3 regions of the Stutzerimonas sp. 21-1 genome follow, and region 3 is predicted to be linked to each of the others. Evidence: predicted binding sites of a transcription regulator. Region 3 holds the regulator's gene; each other region holds the start of a gene.
What was found. The regulator sigma-54, encoded in region 3, starts transcription at its own class of promoters, with help from an activator protein. The targets are predictions, from matches to a motif close to ANTGGCATNNANNTTGCTNT.
Positions count from the first base shown of each region.

Region 1: glnA (type I glutamate--ammonia ligase) is a predicted target of sigma-54. The motif match lies at 3,413-3,432, and genes of this name have one in related genera.
Region 2: fliD (flagellar filament capping protein FliD) is a predicted target of sigma-54. The motif match lies at 3,637-3,656, and genes of this name have one in related genera.

Region 1 covers NZ_CM150500.1:3,660,334-3,670,616, reverse strand. The annotation lists gene glnL (nitrogen regulation protein NR(II)) at 1-425, opposite strand, end outside; gene AC0ZJQ_RS17570 (DUF4124 domain-containing protein) at 597-1,220, opposite strand; gene AC0ZJQ_RS17565 (DUF4124 domain-containing protein) at 1,217-1,753, opposite strand; gene glnA (type I glutamate--ammonia ligase) at 1,914-3,320, opposite strand; gene thiI (tRNA uracil 4-sulfurtransferase ThiI) at 3,660-5,114, shown strand; gene typA (translational GTPase TypA) at 5,282-7,102, shown strand; gene AC0ZJQ_RS17545 (DUF2147 domain-containing protein) at 7,189-7,635, opposite strand; gene AC0ZJQ_RS17540 (methyl-accepting chemotaxis protein) at 8,061-9,701, shown strand; gene AC0ZJQ_RS17535 (DUF1028 domain-containing protein) at 9,796-10,283, shown strand, end outside.
Region 2 covers NZ_CM150500.1:105,542-115,824, reverse strand. The annotation lists gene AC0ZJQ_RS00555 (flagellar basal body-associated FliL family protein) at 1-450, opposite strand, end outside; gene AC0ZJQ_RS00550 (flagellar hook-length control protein FliK) at 487-1,650, opposite strand; gene AC0ZJQ_RS00545 (hypothetical protein) at 1,647-1,970, opposite strand; gene fliS (flagellar export chaperone FliS) at 1,954-2,349, opposite strand; gene fliD (flagellar filament capping protein FliD) at 2,346-3,611, opposite strand; gene AC0ZJQ_RS00530 (flagella synthesis protein FlgN) at 3,881-4,321, opposite strand; gene flgM (flagellar biosynthesis anti-sigma factor FlgM) at 4,318-4,593, opposite strand; gene AC0ZJQ_RS00520 (flagellar FliJ family protein) at 4,693-5,118, opposite strand; gene fliI (flagellar protein export ATPase FliI) at 5,115-6,449, opposite strand; gene fliH (flagellar assembly protein FliH) at 6,451-7,149, opposite strand; gene AC0ZJQ_RS00505 (FliG C-terminal domain-containing protein) at 7,151-8,218, opposite strand; gene fliF (flagellar basal-body MS-ring/collar protein FliF) at 8,190-9,869, opposite strand; gene fliE (flagellar hook-basal body complex protein FliE) at 9,890-10,210, opposite strand; gene AC0ZJQ_RS00490 (sigma 54-interacting transcriptional regulator) at 10,230-10,283, opposite strand, start outside.
Region 3 covers NZ_CM150500.1:870,680-880,962, reverse strand. The annotation lists gene AC0ZJQ_RS04245 (ATP-binding cassette domain-containing protein) at 1-293, opposite strand, end outside; gene AC0ZJQ_RS04240 (KpsF/GutQ family sugar-phosphate isomerase) at 554-1,528, shown strand; gene AC0ZJQ_RS04235 (KdsC family phosphatase) at 1,528-2,052, shown strand; gene lptC (LPS export ABC transporter periplasmic protein LptC) at 2,061-2,633, shown strand; gene lptA (lipopolysaccharide transport periplasmic protein LptA) at 2,620-3,165, shown strand; gene lptB (LPS export ABC transporter ATP-binding protein) at 3,165-3,890, shown strand; gene AC0ZJQ_RS04215 (RNA polymerase factor sigma-54) at 4,045-5,550, shown strand; gene hpf (ribosome hibernation-promoting factor, HPF/YfiA family) at 5,625-5,933, shown strand; gene ptsN (PTS IIA-like nitrogen regulatory protein PtsN) at 5,942-6,406, shown strand; gene rapZ (RNase adapter RapZ) at 6,407-7,264, shown strand; gene AC0ZJQ_RS04195 (HPr family phosphocarrier protein) at 7,278-7,550, shown strand; gene pmbA (metalloprotease PmbA) at 7,643-8,989, opposite strand; gene yjgA (ribosome biogenesis factor YjgA) at 9,096-9,617, shown strand; gene tldD (metalloprotease TldD) at 9,654-10,283, opposite strand, start outside.

The sequences.
Region 1 (10,283 bases), 1.2 Mb from region 3:
TCGTGGGCCAGGCCGCGCACCAGCATCCGCGTGGTTTCCTGCTTGGACAGCTGCGCCTCCTCCTTGGTGATGCGCAGCAGCCGGTCGCGCGGCAGCACTTCGAGCAGCAGCATGGTTTCGCCGCTGCCGGGAATCGGCGTCACCGCGTAGTCGACGGTCAGCGTCTGGCCGGTGGCCGAGGTCAGCGTGGCCTCGCGCTTGGTGAACGGGTGTGCCTCGGCGACCGCCTGGCGCAGGGCGGCCAGCGCTTCGGGCGACTCGGTGAACAGCTCGCTGATGAACTGGCCGTGGCTGCGCTGGCCGCTGACGGCGAGCAGCATCTCCGCCGCCGGGTTCATGTACTCCAGGCGCAACCGCGCGTCGAGCAGCAGCGTCGCGGTGGTCAGGTTCTCGATCAGCAGGCGTTGCAGGGCTTCGGTCAGCATGGCGGGTCTGCATCCTTTGGGTAGGCCGTCAAATGCAAGAAGCAAACCAGACGCGCCAAAACGGCGCGCATCGGCGTGCTGGCGGCATCTGGCGCCCGGCCTGCGTGAACCAAAAGGGTGAGCGGGGGTGTTATTCGCCACTCATGTGCACCAAAAGGGTGCACATGATGATCATAGGAAAGGAATGAAGGGAATGTCGCGTTTTTCCGCCGGCTTGTCCTTGAGCGGGCATTCGGGGCGTACGCCGTAGTCGTTCTTGCGGCACGGATTGACCATGCGCCGCTGGGCCAGCGAGGTGCGAATCAGGTGAAAGGTGCGCGCCGGGCTGCGCGCCAGCTCGCGGCCTTCGGCGTCGATCACGCGCAGCTGCAGTCGATGAGTGCCGCGGTCGACGTTGTGCAGCTCGAAGTGGGTATCGGGGCCGGCGGCGCTGAGCGCCTCGCCGTCGAGCAGCAGCTGGTAGCCGTGGCCGGCCTGCGGCGCCGGGTTGCCGCTGGCACTGACCAGCAGATCGCCGGCGTTGCTGCGGATGGTCTCGTCCTCGGCTGGGCTGACAATCTGCAACTGGTAGCGGATGGCCGCCGTTGCGGCCGGCACAGGCGCAGCGGGCGCCGCGGGCGGCAGGGCCGGCATGTCGTTGGTGGGCTTGAGTTCGATCTGCTCGGCGGCCTGACCGCCTGGGCGGTCAGTGAACACCCGATTGCCGTCCGCGTCGATGTAGCTGTAGATCCCCGCGTTCGCCGGCGCCGCCAGCGCCAGCAGCAGCGCGGTCAGCCAGTGGCCGCTGCGGATCATGGCGCTGCCCGGTGGCGCAGGGCGGGGCTGGAGGTGTGCACGCGTTGCACGGTGAATACTGCCGGCTCGCTGCGCTGGATCACCCGGCCATTGCTGAGCACCTCGACCTGCAGGCGATGTTCGCCGCGCTCGATGTTGTTCAGTTGCAGCGAGGTGGCCTGGCTGGCGGCGGCCTGGGGAATGCCGTCGAGGACGAAGCGCAGCTGGTGGCCGCGTCGTAGCGGCGGGTCCAGCTCGGCACTCACTACGAACGTGCCATTGTTGGCGCGCAGCGCGGCTTCGTCCGGGATGCCGCTGAGCGCGAGCGAGCGGTACGGTTGTCCGGCTTCGGCGTCCGTCGGCAGGGGCGCCGGTACGGATGGGGTCTGGATGTCGACGGTGTTGGGCGGCGGCAGCTCGACACGCTCGGCAGCGACGCCTTCCGGTGGCTGGTTGGTGTAGACAGTGTTGCCCTGGGCGTCGGTGTAGGTATAGATCTCGGCGATCGCCGGGGCGCTGAGGATCAGCAGCAGGCCGAACAGTGCGTGGCGCATGGGAAGCTCCGCGTGAAGGACAGCGAGAGCCTTGCACCGCGGGCGACGCCAGGCAAGCCCGGGCATGCGGATTTGCGAGCCGGCACAAGCTGCGCGCGGTGACGGCAGCGCAAACGACAGAGGCCGCCCGAAGGCGGCCTCTGCGTACAGGCGGTGCTGCTTAGACGCTGTAGTACAGGTCGTATTCCAGCGGGTGCACGAAGGTGCGCACCTTGATCTCCTCGGCGGCCTTCAGCTCGATGAAGGCATCGAGGAAGTCCTTGGTGAACACGCCGCCCTTGAGCAGGAAGTCGTGGTCGGCTTCCAGCGCCTCCAGTGCCTCCTTCAGGCTGCCGCACACCTGCGGGATCAGCTTGGACTCTTCCGGCGGCAGGTCGTACAGGTTCTTGTCCGCGGCATCGCCTGGGTGAACCTTGTTCTGGATACCGTCCAGACCGGCCATCAGCAGCGCGGCGAAGGCCAGGTACGGGTTGGCAGCCGGGTCCGGGAAGCGTGCCTCGATGCGGCGGCCGCGGGCGCTGGCCACGTACGGGATGCGGATCGACGCGGAGCGGTTGCGTGCCGAGTAGGCCAGCATGACCGGCGCTTCGAAGCCCGGAACCAGACGCTTGTACGAGTTGGTCGACGGGTTGGTCAGGGCGTTCAGCGCCTTGCCGTGCTTGATGATGCCGCCGATGAAGTACAGCGCGGTGTCGGACAGGCCGGCATAGCCCTCGCCAGCGAAGGTGTTCTTGCCGTCTTTGGCGATCGACATGTGCACGTGCATGCCCGAACCGTTGTCGCCGTACAGCGGCTTCGGCATGAAGGTAGCGGTCTTGCCATAGGCTTCGGCGACGTTGTGCACGACGTACTTGAGGGTCTGCACTTCATCGGCCTTGGCGACCAGCGTGTTGAACTTCACGCCGATTTCGTTCTGGCCGGCGGCCACTTCGTGGTGGTGCACTTCGACGACCTGGCCCATTTCTTCCAGGGCGTTGCACATGGCGGTACGGATTTCGTGATCCGGATCGGCCGGCGGAGTCGGCAGGTAGCCGCCCTTGACGCTGATGCGGTGGCCGTTGTTGCCCTGGCCGCCATTCATGTCGGTGTCGCTGTTCCAGGACGCCTGCTCGCAGAAGATCTTGAACATCGAGCCGGACATGTCGGACTTGAACTTCACCGCGTCGAAGATGAAGAACTCCGGCTCCGGGCCGACGAACACGGTGTCGCCGATGCCGGTGGACTTCAGGTATTCCTCAGCGCGGCGGGCGATGGCGCGCGGATCGCGCTCGTAGCCCTGCATGGTGGACGGCTCGATCACGTCGCAGACCAGGATCAGGGTCGGCTCTTCGGTGAACGGGTCCAGCACGGCGCTGCTGTCGTCCGGCAGCAGGATCATGTCGGAGGCCTCGATGCCCTTCCAGCCATCGATGGAGGAGCCGTCGAACATCTTGCCGACTTCGAAGAAGTCGTCATCGGCGTCGCGAGCCGGCATGGTGATGTGATGCTGGCGACCCTTCGGGTCGGTGAAGCGCAGATCAATCCACTTCACATCGTAATCTTTGATCAGTTGAAGCGACTTCGACATGGTGTTCTCCAAATGGTGGAAGCGGCCTGTTCGCTTCCGAATCGAGGGCGGAGCCGGCGGCGATGTTCCGCCAAGGCGACCTGCCTCACAAGTGAGCAAATTGCATGCCAGTGCTCCGAAATGGACCTGCAGCAGCCAAATGGCGCGGCGGCGCAGTTCGGCTTCGGCGACCGCAGACAATTCTCCGGGCGGGCGCGCCTGGATGGTGCGCGCACAATAGGCATTGCACCATTTTGGTGCAATAACGTATCGCGCAGAAAACCGACTAAATGTTGAGCAGTTTCCGCTATACTCCGCGCCCCTCTTTTTCCGCCATGTCGGCGCACGCGCTGTTTCCCCATGAAGCTGATCGTCAAGGTTTTCCCCGAAATCACCATCAAGAGCCCGCCGGTGCGCAAGGGCTTCATTCGCCAGCTGGCGAAGAACATCCGCACCGTGCTGCGCGAGCTTGACCCCGAGCTGCGGGTCGAGGGGGTGTGGGACAACATCGAGGTGGAAACCGCGCTGACCGAGCCGAAGCTGCTGCGCGAGATGATCGAGCGCCTGCGCTGCACGCCGGGCATCGCCCATTGCCTGGAAGTGCACGAATACCCGCTGGGTGATCTCGACGACATCGTCGAGAAATGCAAGGCGCATTACGCCGAGCGCCTGCCGGGCAAGATCTTTGCGGTGCGTTGCAAGCGCGCCGGCAAGCACCCGTTCAGCTCCATGGACGTCGAGCGCCATGTCGGCAGCCAGCTGCGCCAGCAGTGCGGCGCCGCCGGTATCTCGCTGAAGGCGCCGGAAGTCGAAGTGCGCATGGAAATCCGCGATCAGCGCCTGTTCGTCGTACACGAGCAGCACGACGGCATCGGCGGCTACCCGCTGGGCGCGCTGGAGCAGACCCTGGTGCTGATGTCCGGCGGTTTCGATTCCACTGTCGCCGCCTACCAGATGATGCGCCGCGGGCTGATGACGCATTTCTGCTTCTTCAACCTCGGCGGCCGCGCCCATGAGCTGGGCGTGATGGAAGTCGCGCACTATCTATGGAAGAAGTACGGCAGCTCGCACCGCGTGCTGTTCATCAGCGTGCCGTTCGAGGAAGTGGTCGGCGAGATTCTCGAGAAGGTCGACAACAGCCAGATGGGCGTGGTGTTGAAGCGCATGATGCTGCGCGCCTCGACGCAGATCGCCGAGCGCCTGCACATCGACGCGCTGGTCACCGGCGAGGCGATCTCCCAGGTGTCCAGCCAGACCCTGCCGAACCTCTCGGTGATCGACTCGGCCACCGACATGCTGGTGCTGCGTCCGCTGGTCGCCAGCCACAAGCAGGACATCATCGACACCGCCTTCGAGATCGGCACCGCCGAGTTCGCCAAGAACATGCCCGAGTACTGCGGCGTGATCTCCAAGAACCCGACCACTAAGGCCAAGCGCTACCGCGTCGAGCACGAAGAGAAGCAGTTCGACATGGCTATCCTCGAGCGCGCCCTGGCCAGCGCGCGCCAGGTGCCGATCGACCGGGTGATCGACGAGCTGGGCGAGGACATCAAGGTCGAGGAAGTCCGCGAGGCGATGGCCGGGCAGGTCATCCTCGACATTCGTCACCCGGATGCCGCCGAGGACGAACCGCTCGAACTGGCGGGCATCGAAGTACAGACGCTGCCGTTCTATGCGCTGAATAATCGTTTCAAGGAACTGGATGAAAACCGCCAGTACCTGCTGTATTGCGACAAAGGTGTCATGAGCCGCCTGCATGCTCACCATCTGCTGAGCGAGGGGCATGTGAATGTTCGCGTCTATCGTCCGGCCTGACGCCTCGGTGAAGCAGCCGGGACTGCTGGGCGGCAGTATCCGCCACCGCCCTCCCGACCTGCACTGATCGCAATGCAGTGCCGTTACAACCTCGGACAGCCAGCCTTCGTCCGGACTACTTCAAGCTTCCAGCCTCAGCTCGAAGCTCTCTACAGAGAAACGAATCAGTGATCGAGAATCTCCGCAACATCGCCATCATCGCCCACGTCGACCACGGCAAAACCACCCTCGTCGACAAGCTGCTGCGCCTGTCCGGCACCCTGGACCGCAAGGAAGCCGAAAACGAGCGCGTGATGGACTCCAACGACCAGGAAAAGGAACGCGGCATCACCATCCTGGCCAAGAACACCGCGCTGAAGTGGAATGGCTACAACATCAACATCGTCGACACCCCCGGCCACGCCGACTTCGGCGGTGAAGTCGAGCGCGTGATGAGCATGGTCGACTCCGTGCTGCTGGTGGTCGATGCCCAAGACGGCCCCATGCCGCAGACCCGCTTCGTGACCCAGAAGGCGTTCAAGGCCGGCCTGCGTCCGATCGTCGTGGTCAACAAGATCGACCGTCCGGGCGCGCGTCCGGACTGGGTTGTCGACCAGATCTTCGACCTGTTCGACAACCTCGGCGCCACCGACGAGCAGCTCGACTTCCCGATCGTCTACGCCAGCGCCCTGAACGGCATCGCCGGTCTGGACCACGAGAATCTGGAAGACAACATGGACCCGCTGTTCCAGGCCATCATCGACCACGTTCCGGCACCCAAGGTCGACCTCGACGGTCCGTTCCAGATGCAGATCTCGCAGCTGGACTACAACAGCTTCCTCGGCGTGATCGGCATCGGCCGCATCGCCCGCGGCACCATCAAGGCCAACAGCCCGGTGACCGCCATCGGCGCCGACGGCAAGCGTCGCAACGGCCGCATCCTGAAGATCATGGGTCACTCCGGTCTGCAGCGCGTCGAAGTCGCCGAAGCCGAAGCCGGCGACATCGTCTGCGTATCCGGCATGGACGAGCTGTACATCTCCGACACCCTGTGCGACCAGAACGCCGTCGAGGCGCTGCCGCCGCTAACCGTCGACCAGCCGACCGTGTCCATGACCTTCCAGGTCAACGACTCGCCGTTCGCTGGCAAGGAAGGCAAGTTCGTCACCAGCCGCAATATCAAGGATCGTCTGGAGAAGGAGCTGCTGCACAACGTCGCCCTGCGCGTCGAGCCGGGCGACAGCCCGGAGAAGTTCAAGGTCTCCGGTCGTGGCGAGCTGCACCTGTCGGTGCTGATCGAAACCATGCGCCGTGAAGGCTTCGAGCTGGCCGTCGGCCGCCCGGAAGTGGTGATCATCGAGAACGAGGCCGGCGAGAAGCAGGAACCGTACGAGAACGTCACCATCGACATTGAGGAGCAGCACCAGGGGCCGGTAATGGAGCAGATGGGCCTGCGCAAGGGCGATCTGACCAACATGATCCCCGACGGCAAGGGCCGCGTGCGCCTGGAATACACCATCCCGGCGCGCGGCCTGATCGGCTTCCGCAACAACTTCCTGACCCTGACCTCGGGCACCGGCATCCTGACCTCGACCTTCAGCCACTACGGCCCGATCAAGGCCGGCGAAGTGACCAACCGTCAGAACGGCGTGCTGGTCTCGATGGCCACCGGTACCGCGCTGACCTACTCGCTGGAAACCCTGCAGGCGCGCGGCAAGCTGTTCCTGGCGCCGGGCGACGAGATTTACGAAGGCCAGCTGTGCGGCATCAACAGCCGTGACAACGACCTGGTGCTCAACCCCACCAAGGGCAAGAAGCTCGACAACATGCGCGCTTCCGGCAAGGACGAAGTCATCGCCCTGGTGCCGCCGATCAAGTTCACCCTCGAGCAGGCGCTGGAATTCATCGCCGACGACGAGCTGGTGGAAGTGACGCCGAAGTCGATCCGCCTGCGCAAGAAGTACCTCAACGAGAACGACCGCAAGCGCTTCGAGCGCAGCAAGGTCTGATCGTCAGGTAGCTGACCACAGCAAAAAGGCGCCCAAGGGCGCCTTTTTGCTGTCTGTGGAATGGCTCGTTGGCCGTGAACCGGCTTTTACCGGCGAACCCACGTCTGGCTGCGCCCCAGCGCCTCGATGCCGATGTAGCCGCGCACTTCCAGCTTGTCGCCGCCATCCAGCAGTTTGGCCTTGGAGCGGTAGGTCTTGCCATTGGCCGGGTCGAGGATGTTGCCGTTGCTCCAGACCTGTTCACCGTCCGGTTTCAGGTCCCAGAGGATGGTCATGCCGATGATGGGCTGGTCCTTGCGCTCGCCTTCGCACTCGTCGCACAGCGGGTTCGGCCCATGTTCCGAATGCAGGATCTCCACCACCTTGCCGGTCAGCGAGCCGTCGGCGGCCTGCTGAATCTCGACGATGGACTTGGGCTTACCAGTTTCGTCGTCGATGGTCTGCCAGCGGCCGGCTGGCGACTCGGCAGCGAAGGCCAGTGGTGAGAGCGAGATGGGCAGGGCCAGCAACAGGGCATTGAACAGTGGGCGCATGATTTCTCCAGTGATCGGGAAGGCGTCGCCGACTCTACCAGCGACGATTCCGCCCGGTGGCGGCTGACCGGCTGACCGGTTGGTTCTCGTCACATTTGCCCTTCGAGTCGTCCTGTTTCGGGGTCTGTTGCGGTCGCGGTCGGAAGATGATGCGACAGCAGGATAGCGGCATGCGTGATGCTGAGAGGATGATTGGAGTGCACGTAACCTGTACAAGCGGTTGCAGGCGTAACGACTTCTTCCCTTCTCTTCACGGCCAGGTTGGCGGATCAGCCGCTATTCAGCTTCATTCATACCTCCACGGCGCGCAGAAAAACTTGTACAAAGTGATGGCAAGATGACAGTATCTTGTACAGGTTTTTTCAGGCCACCGAGCTTCTTTCGGTTGGCGGAACGATTGAAGTAGCTAACAGGGGAAACAGCGAATGAACAGGCAGATGTCGGTATCCATGCGTCTGGGCTTGGGGTTCTGCGTGATCCTGACGCTGATGGTCGCGGTAGCGGTCCTCAGTGCGATGAAGGTCGGCATCATCGACCGCAGCATGAACCAGATCGGCACCCAGGCAGGCCTGAAGCAGCGCTACGCGATCAACTTCCGCGGCAGCGTGCATGACCGGGCGATCGCCGTGCGCGATGCCGTCAGCGCCGCCGATCCGGTATTCGCGCGCAGCCAGGTCGCCGAAATCGCGCGGCTGGCGCAGCTGTATGCCGACTCGGCAGCGCCAATGAAGGCGATGCTCGCGCAGCCCGCGGCCGACGCCGTGGAGAAGCAGTTGATGGCGCAGATCGAAGCCATCGAGGCGAAAACCAACGCGCTGACGCAACAGGTGGTCGAGCTGCGCTTCGCCGAAGGCTCGGAGCGCGCCCATGCCTTCCTGCTGGATAACGTCGCCGGCGCTTACACCGAGTGGCTGCGCCTGATCAACGCGTTCATCGACCACCAGGAAGCGAGCATCAACCAGGACGTGACCATCGTGCGCGACACCGCCAGCGGCTTCCTCGCGCTGATCGTCGCGGTGACCGGGGTCGCCGTACTGCTCGGTGCGGCCATCGCCCTGGTGATTATTCGCAAGCTGCGCTCGACGCTTGGCGCCGAGCCGGACGAAGTGGCCCGCGTGATCAACAACCTGGCCAGTGGCGACCTCGGGCAGGTGATCGTCACGCCGTTCCCCAACAGTGTCATGGGCGCGACGGCGAAGATGGCCACCCAGCTGATGGCGATCATCGCCGAGGTGCGCGCCGCGGCAAGTGGCGTCGGTAGCGCGTCGGGCGAATTGCTCAGTTCGTCGGCGAGCAGCAACCAGCAGATCCAGCATCAGTCTGCCGAGGCCGAGCAGGTGGCCACGGCGATCAACCAGATGGCCGCGACGGTGAACGAGGTCGCGAACTTCGCTGCCCAGGCGGCGGCCGCGGCGAAGAGCGCGGACGAGCAGGTCGAGACCGGCACGCGCATCGTCGGCGAGACGGCGGCGTCGATCCACAACCTCGCCAAGGTGCTGGAAACCGCCACCGATACGGTCAACCAGCTCTCGGTGGAGAGCGGCGATATCGAGAAGATTCTGCAGGTCATCACCGCCATCGCCGAGCAGACCAACCTGCTGGCGCTCAACGCGGCGATCGAGGCGGCGCGCGCCGGCGAGCACGGTCGCGGCTTTGCCGTGGTCGCCGACGAGGTGCGTTCGCTGGCCAATCGTACGCAGCAGTCGTCCAGCGAAATCAGCGCCATGATTGCCTCGCTGCAAGCCGGCGCGGGCAAGGCGGTGGAGGTGATGCAGTCGAGCCGACAGCTGGCGCAGCAGACCGTCGAGCAGACGCTGCACGCGGAAAGCGCGCTGGCCAAGATTCGCCAGGAGGTCGGCTCGATCAACGAGATGAACGCGCAGATCGCCACCGCAGCTGAGGAGCAGAGCGCCGTGGCGGAGGAGGTCAACCAGAGCGTGACACGCATCCATGACTCGACCGTCGCCAGCTCGGCCGCGTCGAACCAGGTCGCTTCCTCCAGCGCAGACCTGACCCAACTCGCGCAGGAGCTCAATCGCAAGGTCGGCTATTTTCGCGCGGCCTGAGCGGGCGGGTCGAAGGCTGCGCTGATTCGTGCGGAGGTTGGAACGAAGCGCAGCGAGTTGCCTTCAAAGGTTCATCCCTCCCGGAATCGAGCCCATGACGTTTTCGATCATCGCCCGCTGCCCGCGCACCGGCCAGTTCGGGGTCGCCGCGGCCACCGCCATGCCCGCGGTCGGCAAGCTGCTCAGCCACGCCGCGGCGCGCGTCGGCGCGGTGGCGACGCAGGCGCAGATCAACCCCTACCTCGGCATCGACGGCCTGCGTCTGTTGCGCGAGGGCTGCACCGCTAGCGAGGTGATCGAGCGGCTCCGGGAGACCGATCCGTGCATGGAGCTGCGCCAGTGTGCGGTGATCGACCGGCACGGCGAGGTGGCCTGCTGGACCGGCGCGAAGTGCCCGCCCTGGGCTGGGGCCATCGCTGCGGAACAGTTCTGCGTGCAGGGCAATCGGCTGGCCGGGCGCGCGGTGCTGGAGGCGGCGGCCGAGGCCTATCGCCGCGCCAGCGCCCGCCCGTTGGTGGAGCGCCTGATGGAAGCGCTCGCGGCGGGCGACGCCGGTGGTGGTGACCGCTGCGGCGAGTCCTC
Region 2 (10,283 bases), 770 kb from region 3:
CTTGTTGACCAGCACGTGCTTGAACGGCACCGCGGCGTTCTTGCTGGCGAAATCGGCGAACAGCGCATTCTCCAGGCGCACCTGCAGCTCGCCGATCTGCAGCCCGCGCAACTCGGCGAACGGCAGGCCGGAGAGGTAGGCGACCACCGAATTGCGCACCAGCGGTTCGACCTGGGCGAAGTTGACCGGCTCGTCCTCGCTGGCTTCGGCCTGCAACGCCAGGTCGAGCACGAAGTAATGCTCGCGTCCTTCGTCCCGCACGCTGACGATCACCTTCGGCACCGGGAAGAACTCATAGGCCACCGGCTCGGCCGGCTCAGGCACCGACGCCTCGGTCGACGCCAGCGCGCCCGCGGCTGGCTTGAACAGCCAGTAGCTGATGCCCACGCCGGCGGCGAGGGTCAGCACGTTGAGCAGCAGCATCAGCAACACCAGACGGGACGTCTTCATAAAGCACTCACAATCGGAAAGTTACGGTTGAGTCGGTCATACGGTGACCAGCACATCGGCGGCCCGCTCGCGGCCGCACGTCTGCGAGGCCGGCTGCTGCGCATTGGCCGCCGGCAGCGGCTGGTCCTCGGCCAGTGGCGCACGCGGCTGGCCGCGGCCCTGCTGGCCCTGAGCGTCCGCGCCGACCTGTACGTTAACCTGCACGAAGTTCTGTCCCACCAGCTCCTGGCGCAGGCGGTCGCTGGTCTGCTGCAGCAGGCGGGCAACATCGGCGTGCGCGGCGGTCAGCTGGACATGCAAGCGGCCAGACTCGTGGCTGAGGTGGATCTCCAGCGCGCCCAGCTCCGGCGGATCGAGGCGGATGGTGGCGCTCTGGATCTTCTGCTGCAGCTGCAGCTCGACGTTATCGCGCAGCGCCTGCAGCATCTGCTCGCCCCAACGTGCCTGCGGCGTGTGCAGCTTGAGCAGGCGTTCGCCGCCGAGCAGCGGCGACAGCGCCGGACGCTCGCTGGCGGCGGCGCTCGACTCACCGCGCGCGCCGGCATCATCGACGCCGAGCAGCGCATCGACCGGGTCGGCCATCCGTTGCGCCACCTCGGTGCCAGCGTCTACGAGCGGCGCAGCGGATGTCGCGAGCATCGGCTCGGCACCCGCGCGCGACGGCGGCAGACGCGTTTCGGCGAGGGCCGGCGCAGCGTCCGTCACGCTCCGTACCGGTGGCGCGGCCGGCGGCAGCGTTACGGCTGGTACCGGCAGCGGTTCGGCCGTGGTCAGGGTCGGTGCCGCCGTGGCGACCAAGGCAATGGCAGCGGGCGCCACCGGCGCCGCCGGTTGGCCAGCGTCGCGCGCCTGCACCTGCGTCTGCTGCTGCCCGAGCATGCCCAGCAGCCATTGCTCGGCGGTCAGTTCCGGCGGATTTTCCTCGGTGGCGGGAGTGGCTTCGCGCGCGGGCAGCCCTGACGTGGCTTCATCCGTCGGTGCCACCGGCAGGGCGCCGAACGGTAATGCCGGCAGCTCCACCGCCGGCAACTGCTCGGCATCGGCGGCGCGTGCCATCTGCGCGCCGAAGCCAGGCTGTCCGTCAGCTGCCGCCTGGGCATCAAGCACCGGTGCTGCGGCCGCTGCGGTGGCGCCGATTGGCTGCGCAGCACGCGGCGCCAGATGGCCGGGCGCCTGCGGGGCGGACATCGACTGGATCATCGCGCCTCTCCGGTGTGGAACAGCTCGACGCGCTGATAGGCCGCCAGCCCTTCGGCGTACTCCAGATGGTTCACCAGCAGCTGGCGCAGGCGTTCGCACTCCTCGGCACAGGCGACCCGCGCCTGGTCGTGCAGCTGCTTGAGCGCTGCGCGAGCGACAATGGTCGCCGGGTCAGGCTGGCCGATCTCGGCCAACGCGCGCAGGCACTGGGCGATGGCGCCGTCCACCGTGGCAATCACCTGCCAGTCGCCGCGCTGCAGAGCCTGATCCAGTTGCGCGTGCAGCTGCTGCAGACGCTGGGCATCACTTGCGAGCGGCACTGACACCCTCCCAGCCTTCGCGCAGGATGCTGAGCAGATTGGTCACTTCATCCAGCCGTTCCAGCGACAGCGTCACGCTGACATCGGAGAGGCGGTAGATGCAGTACTCATAGAGCCGCGCCAGACCCTGCACCACCTCGCCGCCGTTCTCTTCGTCGAGCGCGCCGTTGAGGCCGTTGAGGATGTTCATGCATTTTTCCAGCGACGCGCCCTTCTGCTGGTAGCGCTTGTGCTCGATGTGGCCACGGGCGCGGGCCAGCTCGTCGAGCAAGCCGTCCATCAGCACCAGCACCAGCTCGTAGGGGGACGCGGCAGCCGCACGGGCCTCCAGGTCCACCGCGCGGTAGCTGTCGTAACTGTCGTTGGGGAGATAGGTCATCCGAACATTCCTGAGGTCTGTTCCATCGACTGCATGGTCTGCATCATCGTGGTGAACTGCTTGAGGTAGCGGGAGTAGTAGCTGTCGTAGCGCTGCTGCAGCTTGTCGAACTGGTCGTCGATGCGGCGCAGGTTCAGATCCAGCGTGTCCATGCGGTTCTTCAGCATGCCGTTGGCGCTGCTGGTGTAGCTGGCGACGGTCTTGTCGATGCTGTCGAGCATCTGGTCCTTGCCGGTGAACAGCGCCTCGAAGGCTTCCGGCTTGGCGGCGACGGCGGCCTCGAAGCGGGTGGCGTCGATGGTCAGCTTGCCGTTGCGGTCGGAGCTGATGCCGAAGTCGATCAGGCTGACGCCGCCGAAATCGGTCCGCAGCAGGGCGTTCAAGCGGCCTTCGATGGAGCGCACGCTGGCGTCGCCGGCCAGCGGGCCGCGCGCGCTGCTCTCGCTGCCGCTGGCGGTGAGGCTGTCGAGGCTGCCCATCAGGGTGTTGAAGGCATCGATGAAGCTCTGCGCCTGGGCCTTGGTCGCCGATTTGTCCTGGCCGACGGTCAAGGTCAGCGCGGCGTCGCTGGCGCTGTGCACCTTGCTGACGGTGAGGCTGACGCCGTCGATGACGTTGTCGAAGGTATTGCTGGCGCTGGTCAGCTCGATGCCGCCGCTGCCGAAGCTGCCGCCCATGCGGATGCGCGCATCCTGCGCGGTGGACAGCGTGGTGCTGGTGGCGCCGCCGGTCAGGCCGAAGGTGAAGGCGTTGGCCGCGCCGCTCTCTTCGCTGGTGAGCACCAGATTGACCTGACCGTTGCTGCGTACCAGCGTCGCCTGCACGCCGAGGCCGGCGTCGTTGATGGCCTTGGCGGCGTCGTCGAGCGTGGCGTAGCCGCTCAGGTCGAAGGTCTGCGCATTCAGGGTCAGGGTGCCGCTGAGGCTGCCATCGGTCAGGCCCTGCACTGCGACCTGCTGTTTGCTGGCCAGCTGCTCGACGTAGAACTGGTAGCTGCCGGGCTGCGCGGTGGTGCCGACGGTGGCCGTGGCGTAGCCGTCCTGGCTGTAGGTCGCACTGTTGACCAGCATGCTCGAGGTGCTGCTGTTGAGCTTGGTCAGCGCCGACTTGAACGTGGTCAGCGAGGTGCGCAACTGGCTCAGCGCGTCACGCTGCGTCTTGTAGTTCGATTCGTTGCGGTTGAGCCGGTCCAGCGAGGACTGAACCTCGTAGTTGGCCAACTGCGTCGACATCTGCTTTACGTAATCCGAATCCATCGCCATTGCCGATCACCTTCCTCAAATCTATTGAGCAAATTGAGTGCCAAGTCTCAAGACGTTGATTTACAACGACTTTCGCTTGGCTCATGCAGAAAAAACGCTTCCGCCCGGGCAGTGGATGCGGAAACGGGGAAACGCCGTTTCCGCCCGCATCGACGACGGAACTTCTCTTTGCAAGGGCGGCGCGGGAAGGGGGTTACTTAAGCGCGGCGCAATCACGGCCGCCGCGCTGGCGCTGGCGACGTGATGGATTCAGGCGGGGGCGGCGGCGCTCAGTACGCCTGCGGGCTGTACAGGTGGGTCGGCTGCTGGGTGGCGAGCAGCTGCTCGAGGATTTCGTGGTGCATCGCCAGCAGCTTGCCGTTGCGCTCGTTGAGCTGCTGACACTCGGTCGCCAGCCGGCCGAGCTGCTGCCAGAACTGCTGCAGCACCGCGCGGCGGACTTCGGGATAGCTTTCCAGCAGGCGCTGCATGCCGGCGCCATCGTCGCTCAGGCGGAAGGCGGCGAGTATCTTGCTGCGGCGCTGAGCACGTCCGCGGAGGTTGTCGACGTGGCGACTGATCTGGCGATTGATCCGCTCGATCTCGACGCTGTCGCGTTCGAGCAGGAAGCTGTAGAGCGCCTGCATCAGATCGCGCAGGGCGAGGTAATCGCCACAGTCCTGCTGCAGATCGTTGTCGACGACCTGTAGCAGCTTGTCACGCTGGCTCACGCATCGTTCCCGCGATGGTAGGCGAGCATGCTGCTAGCCAGCTCGGCCGGGTCGCTGGACAGCTCACCGCGCTGCAGGGCCTGCTTGAGTGCGGCGACGCGCTCCAGATCGACCTCCGGCATGGCGCGCAGGGCTTCGTGCATCTGCTCCAGCGGCAGGCTCTCGGCCTGGCGGGCCGCAGGCTGCGCGACGGGCGCGGGTGCCGCCTGGAGGGCCGTGGCGGTTTCGCCGGGGACGCTGAGGGCGGGCTTGAAGTGCCGGCTGATTTCCATGATTTCTTTCCAACTCGGTGGTTACAGCCAATCAGGCGACCGCCCTGGCGCAAAACTTAAACGCGATTTTCACACAGCCGCCGCCAGCGCGGCAGTCGCTCATCCCGCCTGGTTGCGCCACCAGGCCTGCGCCGCCAGCCCGTCCTGGATCTTCTGCTCCTGTTGCGCGAGCTGCTGTTGCCATTGCTGCATCTTGTTGTCGATCACCTGCGCCACCACCTTCTCGCTGCGCATGGCCTGCAGCAGCTCGCTCTGAATGCGCGCCAGCGCCTGCTCGGCCACCGCCAGTTCGCGGCGCTGCAGCTCGACCATCTTGTACAGCGTGGTCTTGTAGCGCTGCTGGTTGTCGCGCTGCAGCGGCGTGTTCATCGGCACGCTGAAGCCGCACAGGCGGCTCAGGCCGGTGATGTTGTTGCGATAGCGCTGGCAGAGATTCTGCTGGTACTGCACCTGGCCGAGCATCTGCCGCACGCGGTTGCCGCGCAGGCTGGCCAGGCGCGACAGCGTTTCGATCTGCTGTTTCATCGCGGCTTCCCGATGATGTTCTGCAACGTGGCGATGCTCGGCTCCAGTTCGGCGGCCTCGCCCACCTCCTGACGCAGGAAGCGTTCGATGGTCGGCGCCAGCTGTACCGCGCGATCGGTCTTGGGGTCCATGCCCGGGGTGTAGCCACCCAGCGGAATCAGTTCGCGGATCTTCTCGAAGGTGCTGTAGAGCTCCTTGAGCTGACGCGCCGCGCCCAGATGCGCCGGTTGGCCAACCTGGCTCATGCAGCGGCTGACCGAGGCGCCGACGTCGATCGCCGGGTAGTGCCCGGCCTCGGCCAGGCGCCGCGACAGCACGATGTGGCCATCGAGAATCGCCCGCGCGCAGTCGACGATCGGGTCCTGCTGGTCGTCGCCCTCGGCGAGCACGGTGTAGATCGCGCTGAGGCTGCCGTTGTCGCTGGCGCCGTTGCCGGCGCTTTCCACCAGCTCCGGCAGCATGCCGAACACCGACGGCGGATAGCCCTTGGTCGCCGGCGGTTCGCCGAGGGCCAGGGCGATCTCGCGCTGGGCCATGGCGTAGCGGGTCAGCGAGTCGACCAGCAGCAGCACGTCATGCCCCTGGTCGCGGAAATAGGCGGCGATGCTGTGGCACAGCTCGGTGGCCTTGAGGCGCATCAGCGGCGATTCGTTGGCCGGCGCGACCACCACCACGGCCTTCTTCAGGCCTTCTTCGCCCAGTGAATGCAGGATGAACTCCTGCACCTCGCGGCCGCGCTCGCCGATCAGCCCGACCACCACCACATCGGCCTTGGTCTGCCGGGTGATCATGCCCAGCAGCACGCTCTTGCCGACGCCGGAGCCGGCGAACAGGCCGACGCGCTGGCCCTTGCCGAGTGTCAGCAGGGCATTGATCGCGCGCACGCCGACATCCAGCGGCGCCTCCACCGGGCGGCGCTTGAGCGGATTGACCGAGGGCAGCTCGGTCGGCAGCGGATCGCGCCCGCCGAGCTTGCCGAGCTCATCCAGCGGTTCGCCGAGGCCGTTGACCACGCGCCCGAGCCAGGATTCATCGATCTGCAGCATCGCCTCGTCCGGTGCTGGGAACACCCGCGAGCCGGCACTCAGGCCCATCGGTTTCTTGAACGGCATCAGGTAGGTGATATCGCGGTTGAAGCCCACCACCTGCGCTTCCAGCATGGCGCCGTCGGCCAGCTCGACATAGCAGCGCTGGCCGGTCATGCGCTGACAGCCGAGGCTTTCCAGCAGCATGCCGGAGACGCGCACCAGGCGTCCGCTGACCTTGGCCAGCTGCACCTTGTCCAGCGAGCGCAGCGCCTCGTCGAGCCGGAAGCTCTCGCGCAGGGACATCTCAGGCCGAGTCCCGCATGTGTTCGGCGAGGGTGTCCATGCATGAATCCAGGCGCTGCTGGCAGCCGATATCGGCTTCGGCCTGGGCGGTCAGCACGCGACACTCGCCAAGCGCCAGCTTCTCATCCGGCACCAGACGCCAGGCGGCGGCGCGCTCCGGCGCCAGCTCGCGGATGCGCGCGCACTCCTCCGGGTTGAGGTGAATGCGCACGTCGTCCTGATCGCCGGGCATGGCATTCAGCGCTTCGTCGGCGAGGGTCAGCAGCTGGGTGGGATGCAGGGTCAGCTCGCAGCGGATCACCTGCTTGGCGACCTTCTGCACCAACTCCAGCAGTTCCTCGCGCCGCGCCTGCTGGTACGCACGCTGGAAGTGCTCGAACGTCTCGATCAGCCGCTCCAGCGGCCGCGCGGCAGCCTCGAAGGCCTGACGCCCCTGCTGGCGCCCCTCTTCGCGGCCGATGCTGCGGCCATCCTCGACGCCGCGCTCGAAGCCCTCGCGGTGACCGGCCTCGCGGCCCTGCTCGAGGCCCTCGCGGTAGCCCTTGTCGATGCCTTCCTGAAAACCGTCGGCGACCGCCCGTTGCAGCGCCGCCGGATCGCCGGCCAGGCCTTCGGCGAGCTGCGCCGGGGTCTTGACCCGCGGCGGGAACCGGAACGGCCGCCAGCTGCGGCCTGCGCCCTTGACCACCTTGACCGTCATCTCATTCCACCGTTTGTTCGCGGAACAGCTGCACTTGCAGCTCGCCATCGGCGGACATCTCGCGGACCACCGCCATGATGTCCTTGCGCACCTGCTCGACGCGCGACAGCGGTACCGGGCCCTGGCGGCGGTTGATCGATTCCATCTGCTGCGCCTGGCGCTTGGGCATGGCACCCTGGATCGCCCGCACCAGCGCCGGCTCGGCACCCTTCAGCGCGACCACCCACTCGTCCAGCGGAATCACCTCGAGCAAGGTCTGCAGCACGTCCTGGTTCTGCCGCGAGAGGATGAAGAAGTCGTACATCTCATCCTCGATCTTGCTCACCAGCTCCTCGTTGTGCGCGCGCAGCAGCTCGAACATCTGGTCGCGGTTGCCCTTGAAGCGGTTCATGATGTCCGCCGCCTGCTTCACCCCGCGCACCTGCGAGCCCTGGGTGCTGAGCACCTTGAGGCTGCGGTCGATCAGCTGCTCCAGCTCGGCGATCACGTCGCTGTTGACCTCCGAGAGATTGGCGATGCGATAGAGCAGTTCGTCCTGGCGCTCGGCCGGCATGCACTCGAGCACCTCGGTGGCCATGCCCGGCGGCAGGAAGGCGAGGAACACCGCCTGCATCTGCGCGTGCTCCTTGGCGATCAGCGCGGCGAACTGCTTGGGATCGAGCCACTCCATCTTGGCCATCTTGGCGCGGATTTCCTCGCCATAGATCGAGTCGAGCAGCGAGCGGGTGATGTCGCCGCCGAGCGCCTTGCCGAGCATGCCGGCCAGGTAGCTGCGCGAGGCGCCCTTGATGCTGCTCTGCTCCTTGTAGTCGTCGAAGAAGCGGCTGATCACGTCGGACACCATCGGCTGCTTGACGTTGGACAGTCGCGCCATCGCCTGGCTGATGCTGATGATCTCCTCGCGGGAGAAGTTGCGCAGGATGCCCGCGGAAATCTCGTCACCCATGCTCAGCATGAGGATCGCCGCCTGCTCCAGCGAACTGACCGAACGCAGCTGCACCGGGCGCGCCTTGATCTCCTTGGCGGACGCGGTGTCCTGATCAGCCGGCTGGGTTGAGGTCTCTTTCATTGCGCCCTATCCAATGCTTGATGACTTCCGAGACGCGCTCGGGATCGTTCTTGGCCAGCATCTGCAGATGCTCGATCTGCAATTCCAGGCCCGAGCCCGGCGCCGGCAGACGGATTTCCGAGAGCGGGTTGAGTTCGCCGAAGATGTGCGGGCCGTCGGTTTGGCGCGGACTGACCAGCGCCGGCCGCGCCTCGCTTTCCAGTGCGGCGGCCACACCAGCCGGGGCCAGCGTGCCTTCCAGCGGTTCCGCCGCCGCCGGCAGCGCTGCGCCGCTGCGCTGGGTCAGGTTGCGCACCGCCGGGCGAACCACGATCAGCAGCAACAGCAGCGCGATCAGACCGGCTACGCCGAGCTTGGCCAGCGCATGCACCTGGCTGTTCTCCCACCAGGGCAGTGTTTCGGCAGGATTCTCCACCGCCGCGAAGGGCAGCACGCTGAGGGTCAGCAGGTCGCCACGCGCCTGCTGGAAGCCCACCGCGCTGCGCACCATGGCTTCCAGCTCGGCGCGCGCCGCCTCGTTCCAGCCGCCTTCCGGTGCGGCGGCGGCGTTGAGCACCACCGCCACGCTCTGCTGGCGCAGGGCGAAGCCGGCGTGCTTCACATGGATCACGCTCTGGTCATAGTCGAGCTGCCGGGTGGATTCCTCGCGCAGCGAAGTGGCGCCCTTGGTCTGCTTGTCCGGCGCCGGCGGCTCTTCGCCTTCTTGCGGCGGGCCGACCGGGCGGTTGCTCAGCGAACCGGGCACGCCGAGGGCCAATTGGTCCAGCGCGCTCTCGTTGCTCAGCACCTCACGGCGCAGACGCGGCGCATCGCCGAAAGTCTGGAGGGTTTCTTCCTTCTGGCTGAAGTCGATGTCCGCCGCCACGCTGATGCGGTAGTTGCCGCTGCCCAGCACGGGCGCCAGCACCTGCTCGATGTTGGCCACCGCCTGCTGCTGATAGTCCTCCACCGCGCGCCAGTTCTGCGCCGGGCCGCCGCCGACGTTGAGCCCGCGCGACAGCAGCGCGCCGTATTGGTCAACTACGCCGACATCTTCCGGCTCGAGGTTGGGCACGCTGTTGGCCACCAGGTTGACGATGGCGCCGACCTGATCGCTGGTGAGCTTGTAGCCGGCGTCCAGCTGCAGCATCACCGAGGCCTTGGTCGGCGCCCGCTTGCTGATCACGAAGGAGCTGTTCTCCTCCTGCGCCAGATGCACGCGCGCATGCTGCACGCCCTTGAGCGCCATCACCGTGCGCGCCAGCTCGCCTTCCAGGCTGCGCTTGAGGCGCACGTCCTGGACGAACTGGCTGGTGCCCAGCGGCTCTTCCTGATCGAACAGTTCGTAGCCGGCCGGCTGGCTGACCTTCACGCCCTTGGCCGACAGCAGCATGCGCGCCTGCGCCAGCTGGTCCTCGCGCACCAGAATCTGCCCGCTCTGCGGATGGATGCGGTATTGCAGTGCCTCGGCGTCGAGCACCTGCATCACCTCGGCGGCGGGGAACGACTCGCCGGCGCCGTGCAGCGCGCGGAACGAACCGTTGTCGCGCCAGAGGTAGAACACCACCGCCACGGCCAGCGCCGCGGCCACCACCGCCATGCCGGCGAGGGTGATGCGCGGATCGGGTCTCAGCCCGCCGGCGGGCAACTTGCTTTTGATTGTCTGCAGCACGTCTCAGCTCTCTGGGCCGCTTACAGCGGCATCCGCATGACGTCGTCGAACGCCGTGGTCAGTTTGTTGCGCACCTGCAGCAACGCGGAAAACGACACGCTGGCCTTCTGGCTGTCGATCATCGCGCCGACCAGATCGTCACTCTTGCCACTGTCGACCGCCGCCATCGCCGCGCTGGCCTGGTGCTGTTCGGCATCCACCGAACGCAGGGCGGCCTCGAACGAGCCGCCGATGCCATCGGCCGGCACGCTCGCCGGGCGGATCGGCTGGCCATTGGCGACTTCCGCCAGTTGCTGCATCCGGCCCAGCAGCTGCTGCTGGACCTGCATGATGGAACTCATCGCTGCTCTCCCCGATTGTTCAGAAATTCAGCTCGATGCCCTGCTCGCGCATGGCATTGAGGCGATAGCGCAA
Region 3 (10,283 bases):
GTGAACAACGCACCGCTCTGGAACAACACGCCCATTTGCTTGCGCATGTCGAACAGCTCGCTACGCGAAAGACTCGGCAGGTTGTTGCCGGCCACCCAGATTTCGCCACGATTCGGCATCAGCTGGGCGGCTATCAGACGCAGCAGGGTCGTCTTGCCGCAGCCGGACGGGCCCATGATCGCAGTGACCTTGCCGCGCGGAATGGCAATATCGATATTGTCGAAGATACTTCGCTCACCGCGCATGAAGGTCACTCCCTTCAGCTCGACAGCGAAGTCGTTGCAGGCGCTCATCTGGTCTCCTTGCATGCAGTCTGCGAAACAGACGGCTCCCGACCGCTGCGGGATACTTTCTGCCATGACCGTTTTCGGCGGCGCACTATAGCACCGCCCCCACGGCGACCCAACCGACCGGGGGTTTCCGGACATGTCCAGCGCAGACACTGCCCGCCTCCGACGTCGCCATCGCGGCCTATGCATGGGCATTTTTCTCATCAGCGCGCGCACGATTGGCGCTATAATCGTGCGCTTTTAATCGGACGATCGCGCCCACGATGAGCCAGAGCAGCCTACTGATCGACACCGCGCAACGCACCATCCAGCTGGAAACCGAAGCCGTCGAACAGCTTCGCAGCCGCATCGACGAACGCTTCGTGCATGCCTGCGAGCTGGTCCTAGCCTGCAAGGGACGCGTGGTGGTGGTGGGCATGGGCAAGTCCGGTCACATCGGCCGCAAGATCGCCGCGACGCTGGCCAGCACCGGCACCCCGGCATTCTTTGTACACCCGGCCGAAGCCAGCCACGGGGACATGGGCATGATCACCCGCGACGACGTGGTGCTGGCGCTGTCCAACTCCGGCACCACCAGCGAGATCGTCACCCTGCTGCCACTGATCAAGCGCCTTGGCCTCAATCTGATCAGCATGACCGGCAACCCCGAGTCGGTACTGGCCAAGGCAGCGGCAGTCAATCTAGACGCCAGCGTGGCGGTGGAAGCCTGCCCGCTCAATCTTGCCCCCACCTCCTCGACCACCGTCAGTCTGGTACTCGGCGACGCACTCGCCATCGCGCTACTCGAAGCGCGCGGCTTCACCGCCGAGGATTTCGCATTTTCACATCCAGGGGGCGCGCTTGGCCGGCGCCTGCTGCTCAAGGTCGAACATGTGATGCATACCGGCGAGCGCCTACCCAAAGTCGAGCGCGGCACCTCGCTGCGCGACGCCCTGCTGGAGATGACTCGCAAAGGGCTGGGCATGACCGTCGTGGTCGAACGCGATGGACGCCTCGCGGGAATCTTCACCGACGGCGACCTGCGCCGCACCCTCGACAAGGGTATCGACGTGCGCCAGTCACTCATTGACGACGTCATGACTGCTCGCGGCAAGACAGCCAATGCCGACATGCTGGCCGCCGAAGCGCTGAAGATCATGGAGGACCACAAGATCAACTCGCTGGTGGTGATCGACGACGCAGGGCTTCCGGTCGGCGCGCTGAACATGCACGACCTGCTACGTGCGGGAGTGATGTGATGCAACAGGACCTGCTGCAACGCGCTCGCGACATCCGTCTGGCGATCTTCGACGTCGACGGCGTATTGACCGACGGCCGCCTGTACTTTCTCACTGACGGCAGCGAATTCAAGACGTTCAACACACTGGACGGCCACGGCATCAAGATGCTGATCAATTCCGGCGTGCGCACCGCCATCATCAGCGGCCGCAAGACCCCCGTGGTCGAGCGCCGCGCCCAGAACCTCGGCATCCAGTATCTCTATCAGGGGCGCGAGGACAAGCTGGTGGTGCTCGACGAGCTGCTGACCGAACTGGGGCTGAGCTACGCTGAAGTCGCCTATCTGGGCGACGATCTGCCCGACCTGCCGGTGATCCGCCGGGTCGGCCTGGGCATGGCCGTGGCCAGCGCCGATGCCTTTGTGCGCCAGCATGCCCACGGCGTGACCCGAGCGCGCGGCGGCGAAGGTGCGGCCCGCGAATTCTGTGAGCTGATTCTGCACGCCCAGGGCAACCTGGTGGCCGCTCAATCGGCCTACCTGTAGAGGTTCCGATGCTTCACAAACTGCGCTTTCCCGCCCTGCTGATGCTGATTGCCGCCCTGCTGGTGGCAGTCGGCTACTGGAACATCCGTCCGGAAAGCTTCATGCTGCAGCCGGCAGCGGTCGCCACCGCGGAATCGCCAATCGATTTCTACGTACTCAACGCCCGCACCGTGCAGTTCCAGCCGGATGGCAAGCGTCACTACGAGCTGACCGCGGACAAGATGGAGCACCTCAAGGCCAGCGACGTCAGTCTGCTGACGCGCCCCGACCTGTATGCCTACCGCGGCACGGAACTGCCCTGGCATGTTCGCAGCGAGCGCGGCGAGGTTGCCGCCGGCGGCAGCGAAGTCGAGCTGATCGATCAGGTTCGCGTGGAGCGTACTGACGCCAAGGGCCGCCCCACCATCCTCACCACCAGCCGGATGACGGTCTGGCCCGAGAAGGATTATGCCGAAACCCGGCAAGCCGTTAGAATCGAGGCCGCCAATGGCGTCACGACGGCCACGGGAATGAAAGCGTATCTGGATGATGGCAGGATGCACCTGCTGTCCAATGTAAGAGGCAAGCATGAGCTGCGTTAAGACCCTCCCCCTCCTGCTCGGTTTGAGCGCATTGTTGCTTGGTACCACTGCCTCGGCGCTGCCAGAAGACCGCAACCAGCCGATTCGCGTTCAGGCCGACACGGCCGAACTGGACGACCAGCAGGGCGTGGCCGTCTATCGCGGCGACGTGGTGATCACCCAAGGCACGATGAAGATCACCGGCGATACCGTGACCATCACCCAGGACGGCAACGGCGATGTCGAGGTCTTCACCTCCATCGGCAAGCCTGCCTACTATGAGCAGAAGCCGGCGGTCGACAAGGAGATCGTCAAGGCCTACGGCCTGACCATCCAGTATTTCGCGGCGAACGAGCGCATCGTGTTGATCGACCAAGCCAAAGTGGTGCAGGAAGGCAATACCTTCGAGGGCGAGAAGATCGTCTATGACACCCAGCGACAGATCGTCAACGCCGGCCGCGCCACCAACACCGCGGTGACCACGCCACAGCCACGCATTGACATGGTCATCCAGCCACGCAAGAAAGAGCAGCCGGCGGAGCAGGCGCAGTAATGGCCGTACTTAAAGCGCAGCACCTCGCCAAGAGCTACAAGAGCCGCCAGGTCGTGCGCGACGTCAGCCTATCGATCGAGAGCGGGCAAATCGTCGGCCTGCTTGGCCCCAACGGTGCCGGCAAGACCACCTGTTTCTACATGATCGTCGGCCTCGTGGGTGCCGATCAGGGGCGTGTGCTGATCGACCAGCAGGACGTCACTCACCTGCCCATGCATGGTCGCGCCCGCGCCGGTATCGGCTACCTGCCGCAGGAAGCCTCGATCTTCCGCAAGCTTTCGGTGGCGGACAACATCATGGCCATCCTGGAGACGCGCAAGGATCTCGATCGAGCCGGCCGCCAACAAGCGCTCGAAGCACTGTTGCAGGAATTTCACATCAGCCATATTCGCGACAGCCTCGGCATGAGCCTGTCCGGCGGCGAACGACGCCGGGTAGAAATTGCCCGCGCCCTGGCCACGGCGCCCAAGTTCATCCTGCTGGACGAACCTTTCGCCGGCGTCGACCCGATCTCCGTGGGCGATATCAAGCAAATCATCCACCACCTCAAGGCCAAGGGCATCGGCGTCCTGATCACCGACCACAATGTCCGCGAAACTCTGGATATCTGCGAAACGGCCTATATCGTCAATGACGGCCAGCTGATAGCCGAGGGCGACGCCGAAACCATCCTGGCCAACCAGCTGGTCAAGGAAGTCTACCTGGGCCACGAATTCCGCCTGTGAGCGGTCCGGCACGTCGGTTTTTTTGCGTGACCCAACATTTCTGGCCTAGGCAAAGGCTTCGCTGGCAGGCATATAATTTGCTTTCATTCGGCGCCTAGCGCCTATTGGGAACGGGCGCGGTTGCGCCGGCACATAAGGTTCGAAGTCCTCTGCCATGAAACCATCGCTAGTCCTGAAGATGGGCCAGCAGCTGACGATGACGCCGCAGCTGCAACAAGCCATACGACTGCTGCAGCTTTCCACGCTGGATCTGCAGCAGGAAATCCAGGAAGCTCTGGATTCCAACCCGATGCTCGAACGCGAGGAGGATGGCGACGACTTCAGTCACGCCGACCCCATGGCTGAAGCCGCCGATCAGAACGGTGAAGGCCCCTCGGCCAGCCAGACGAGCAGCGACAATCTTTACGAAGAACCCACGCATAACGCCGACAACCTGGAAGAAGGCGACTGGGGCGAGCGCATTCCTAGCGAACTGCCCGTCGACACTGCCTGGGAAGACATCTACCAGACCAGCGCCAGCAGCCTGCCAAGCAACGACGATGACGATTGGGATTTCACCACCCGCACCTCCAGCGGCGTCAGCCTGCAAAGCCATCTGCTCTGGCAGCTCAACCTGGCGCCGATGAGCGATACCGACCGGCTGATCGCCACGACCCTGATCGACTGCATCAATGACCAGGGCTATCTGGAAGAAAGTCTGGAAGAGGTGCTCGAGTCGCTGGATCCCGAGCTTGAGGTCGAGCTCGACGAGATCGAAGTGGTGCTCCACCGTATCCAGCAGTTCGAACCTGCCGGCATCGGTGCCCGCAACCTTAGCGAATGCCTGCTGCTGCAACTGCGCCAACTGCCCGAACAGACCGCCTGGCTGGAACAGGCTAAGCAACTGGTGAGCAATTACCTTGATGTGTTGGGTAATCGCGACTACAGCCTGCTGATGCGCAGGATGAAGCTCAAGGAAGACGAGCTGCGCCAGGTGATCGAGCTGGTACAGAGTCTCAACCCCCGCCCCGGCTCGCAGATCGAGGCCAGCGAGCCAGAATATGTGGTGCCAGACGTGATCGTGCGCAAGCACAACGACCGCTGGCTGGTGGAGCTGAACCAGGACGCCATGCCGCGCCTGCGTGTCAACGCGCAATACGCCGGCTTCGTCAAACGCGCTGACTCCAGTGCCGATAACACCTTCATGCGCAACCAGCTGCAGGAAGCGCGCTGGTTCATCAAGAGCCTGCTCAGCCGCAACGAGACGCTGATGAAGGTCGCCACGCAAATCGTCGAACATCAGCGCGGTTTTCTCGATCACGGCGACGAAGCGATGAAACCCCTTGTGCTGCACGACATCGCCGAGGCGGTAGGCATGCACGAATCAACCATCTCGCGCGTGACCACGCAGAAATACATGCACACGCCGCGGGGTATTTACGAGCTGAAATACTTCTTCTCCAGCCACGTCAGTACGGCCGAAGGCGGCGAATGCTCGTCCACCGCGATTCGCGCGATCATCAAGAAACTGGTCGCCGCGGAAAACCCCAAAAAGCCATTGAGTGACAGTAAGATCGCTGGTCTACTGGAGGCACAGGGCATCCAGGTTGCCCGTCGCACAATCGCCAAATACCGTGAATCGCTTGGCATCGCTCCCTCAAGCGAACGCAAGCGACTATAGTGCGGCCAGGTTGAATGTTTCGGCGGCAGGTCCTGTACCGGCCACCTTCGCAGCAGGCAATTAGGAGAAGCAGTATGCAAATCAACATCAGCGGTCTTCATCTGGAAGTAACTGACGCCCTGCGTAGCTATGTCGAGGAGAAATTCGAGCGGCTGTCCCGCCACTTCGATCGCATCATCAGCATCCAGGTGATCCTGCAGGTCGAGAAGCTCAAGCAGAAGGCCGAGGGCACACTGCACATCGCCGGTCGCGAAGTGGTGGCCAACGCCGAACACGAAGATATGTATGCCGCCATCGATCTGCTGGTCGACAAGCTCGATCGCCAGCTGATCAAGCACAAGGAAAAGCAGCTCGACCACACCCAGGGCGTAGTGGCTCGCTGACTCGCATCATGATCCGACTGGAATCCATCCTGACCCCTGGGCGTTCCTTGGTGAACGTCCCAGGCGGCAGCAAGAAACGCGTCCTCGAGCAGATCGCCAAGGTGATCGCGCAGGACCTGCCCGACCTCGATGCACAGGCCATCTTCGAGAGCCTGATCGCCCGCGAAAAACTCGGCTCCACCGGTTTCGGCAATGGCATAGCCATTCCGCACTGCCGCATGGCGGGCTGCAATTCGCCGCTCAGCGCCGTGCTGCGTCTGGAAGCACCGGTGGATTTCGACGCCATCGATGGCGCCCCGGTCGATCTGTTATTCGTTTTGCTGGTACCGCAAGCGGCGACGGATGAACATCTCGAATTGCTGCGCCAGATTGCCAGCATGCTCGACCGCGAAGACGTCCGCCAGCGCCTGCGTGAAGCCCCCACCAACGACGACCTTTATCAGGTCGTGGTCGATGTGCAAAACGGCCAGTAGATGCGCCTGATTATCGTCAGCGGCCGCTCCGGATCGGGAAAAAGCACCGCCCTCGACGCTCTGGAGGACAACGGCTTCTACTGCATCGACAACCTCCCGGCCGGCCTGCTCCCTGAGCTGGCCGAACGTGCCCTACTCCACACCGAGCTGCTGCAACCGCAGGTCGCCGTATCCATCGATGCACGCAATTTGCCGAGCCAGCTCAAGCGCTTCCCCGAACTGCTCGACGAAGTACGGTCCCGTCATATCCAGTGCGACGTGATCTACCTCGATGCCGATGACGAAACCCTGCTCAAACGCTTCTCGGAGACTCGCCGGCGTCACCCGCTGACCAACGACAAGCGTTCGCTGGCCGAGGCGATCCGCGACGAAGAGCTGCTGCTCGCTGCGATCATCGACCATGCCGACCTCAAGATCGACACCACGCACCTGAATCTCTATCAGCTGCGCGACACGCTCAAACTGCGCCTGCTCAACCAACCCGAGCCCGGCACCGCTTTTCTCATCGAATCGTTCGGTTTCAAACGTGGCATGCCGGTAGATGCGGATCTGGTGTTCGACGTGCGCTGCCTGCCGAACCCTTACTGGAAAGCTGAGCTGCGTGACTATTCCGGTCTCGATCAACCGGTCATCGACTATCTGTCCGCGCAGCCGGACGTTGACGAGATGTTCCAGGACATTCACGGCTACCTGAGCAAGTGGCTGCCCCGCTTCGCCGCCAGCAATCGTGCCTATGTCACGGTCGCCATCGGCTGCACCGGCGGTCATCACCGCTCCGTTTATTTGGCCGAACGCCTGGGCCAGGCGCTCAAGGCGCCCTTGAAGAATCTGCAGGTCCGCCACCGCGACATAGCCTAGGACGAACAGCCCCATGCCCGCCCGCGACGTCACCATCATCAACAAGCTCGGCCTGCACGCTCGCGCGGCCGCCAAGTTCGTCGGCGTAGCTAATCGTTATCCATGCAGCATTCGCGTCGGACGCTGCCCGGACACTCTGGTGGATGGCAAGAACATCATGGCGGTCATGATGCTGGCTGCCAGCAAGGGCACCGCCCTGCATCTGCAGACCGAGGGTGACGAAGACGAGGCCGCCCTGGCCGCACTGATCGCACTAATCGAAGATTATTTCGAGGAAGGCGAATAGCGCCTGGCGCCCCGGCGAGCGGAATTATTCCTGCTCGCCGCCCAGATTCCACACCATGGCGCCTTGTCGTCAGGACGCCCGTGACGCCCTCTCTATTTCCCCGCGACCGTCATCCGCTCGATAAGCACCGAGCCGGTGCGGATGTTGCTGCGAGTCTCGGTATCGCAGCCGACGGCAACGATCTGGCGGAACATGTCGCGCAGGTTGCCGGCGATGGTGACCTCCTGTACCGGGAACTGGATTTCGCCGTTCTCCACCCAGTAACCGCCGGCACCACGCGAATAATCACCGGTCACCAGATTCAGCCCCTGCCCCATCAGTTCGGTCACCAGCAGGCCACGCCCCATGCGCCGCAGCAGCGCGGCCTGGTCTTCCTCGCCGTGACTGACGAACAGGTTATGCACGCCGCCCGCATTGGCGGTGCTCGGCAATCCTAACTTGCGCCCGGAATAGGTCCCCAGCACATAGGAGATCAGCTGGCCGTTCTCCACAAAGGGCTTGGCATAGGTCGCCAGGCCATCGCCATCATAGGAGGCACTGCCCAGCGCCTGAGCGAGGTGCGGACGCTCGTCCAGACTGAGCCACTCGGGAAAAAGCGTCTGCCCCAGGGCGTTCTCCAGATAGGACGCCTTGCGGTAGAGGTTGCTGCCGGAGATCGCGGCGAGAAAGTGACCGAACAGCCCGGTCGCCAGATCGGCCGCGAACAGCACCGGCACCTCGCACGTCGGCACCGGTCGTGCCCCCAGGCGTCTGACCGCACGCTCGGCGGCGCGGCGCCCGATGCTCAGCGGATCGGCCAATGTATCGGCGCGACGGCTGACGTCGTAGTAGTAGTCGCGCTGCATCTGCCCGGCATGCTCGGCAATCATCACGCAACTCAGGCTGTGGCGCGTGCTGCAATAACTGCCGATGAAGCCGTTGCTGTTGCCGTAGGCGCGGCAGCCTTGATGGGTATTGAGGCTGGTACCGTCGGCATTGCGGATGCGCGGATCGACTGCGAACGCCGCCTCCTCGCAGCGCAGCGCCGTTTCGATCGCCTGTTCGGGGGAAACCGACCAGGGATGGAACAGGTCCAGGTCCGGGAGCTCGCGCGCCATCAGCGCCGCGTCGGCAAGCCCGGCGAATTCGTCTTCGGACGCATGCCGCGCAATGGCCAGCGCAGCAGCCACTGTTTCGCGAATGGCTGCGTCGCCGCTGCCCGTGGTGCTCGCCGAGCCCTTGCGCTGACCGACGTAGAGCGTAATACCGAAGCCCTGGTCGCGATTGAACTCGACGGTTTCAACCTCGCCCTGGCGCACGGTGGTCGACAGCCCCTGCTCCATCGACACCGACACCTCGCTGGCGCTGGCACCCTGCCGACGCGCTTCCTCGATGATGCGCTCGACTTTCTCGCGCAAGCCCGGCTCGACCTGCGGACCGATGCCTTCTACTTCACTCATAAGAACTCCCATGCCCCGCATTCGATCGTGACCCAGCCCGCCGACGGCAGAGCCGGCCCGGCAAGGCTGCTGTTATCATGGCGGCATTTCCCAATGGACCATCCCCATGCCTGAATACTCCGACGACGGCGTTTTCGACGAGAAGAGCAAATCCCAGGTCAAACGCGAGCTGCATGCGCTGCAGGAACTGGGCGAACGCCTGACCACGCTCAAGCCCGACCTGATCGAACGCCTGCCGCTGAGCGACGCGCTGCGCAAGGCACTCGCCGACGCGCCCAAACACACCGCACACATCGCCCGCAAACGCCACATCCAATACATCGGCAAGCTGATGCGTGGACAGGACATCGACGCCATTCTGGCTCTGGTCGACCAACTCGACGCCTCCACCCGCCAGTACAACGAACGCTTTCATGCCCTGGAGCGCTGGCGCGATCGCCTGATCGCCGGCAACGACGAAACGCTGGAAGCCTTCGTCACCGATTACCCCGACACCGATCGCCAGCACCTGCGCGGCCTGATCCGCCATGCCCAGCATGAAGCCGCGCGCAACAAACCGCCGGCGGCGAGTCGCAAGATCTTCAAATACATCCGCGACCTCGATGAAACCAAGCGCGGCCTGAAATAAGCCAGACCGCACGCCTTCCTGCCGCCTCCAGCGGCTTCAGGCGCCCGTTCCGCCGACGGTGATCTCGTCGATCTTCAGCGTCGGCTGACCGACGCCCACTGGCACCGACTGGCCATCCTTGCCACAGGTGCCGACGCCACTGTCCAGCGCCAGGTCGTTGCCGACCATCGACACCCGCGTCATCACCTCCGGGCCGTTGCCGATCAGCGTCGCACCTTTGACTGGCGCAGTGATCCGCCCATCTTCGATCAGATAAGCCTCGCTGGTGGAGAACACGAACTTGCCGCTGGTGATATCCACCTGGCCGCCACCAAGACTGGCGCAGTAGAGGCCGCGCTTGACCGAACGGATGATCTCCTCGGGATCGCTCTCGCCGGCCAGCATATAGGTGTTGGTCATGCGCGGCATCGGCAGGTGCGCGTAGGACTCGCGGCGGCCGTTGCCGGTAGGCGCGACACCCATCAGGCGCGCATTCAGCTTGTCCTGGATGTAGCCCTTGAGCACGCCGTTCTCGATCAGCGTGGTGCACTGCGTCGGCGTACCCTCGTCATCCACGCTGAGCGAGCCGCGCCGATCGGCCAGGGTACCGTCGTCGACGATGGTGCACAGCTTCGAAGCCACCTGTTGACCGATACGCCCGCTGTAGGCCGAACTGCCCTTGCGGTT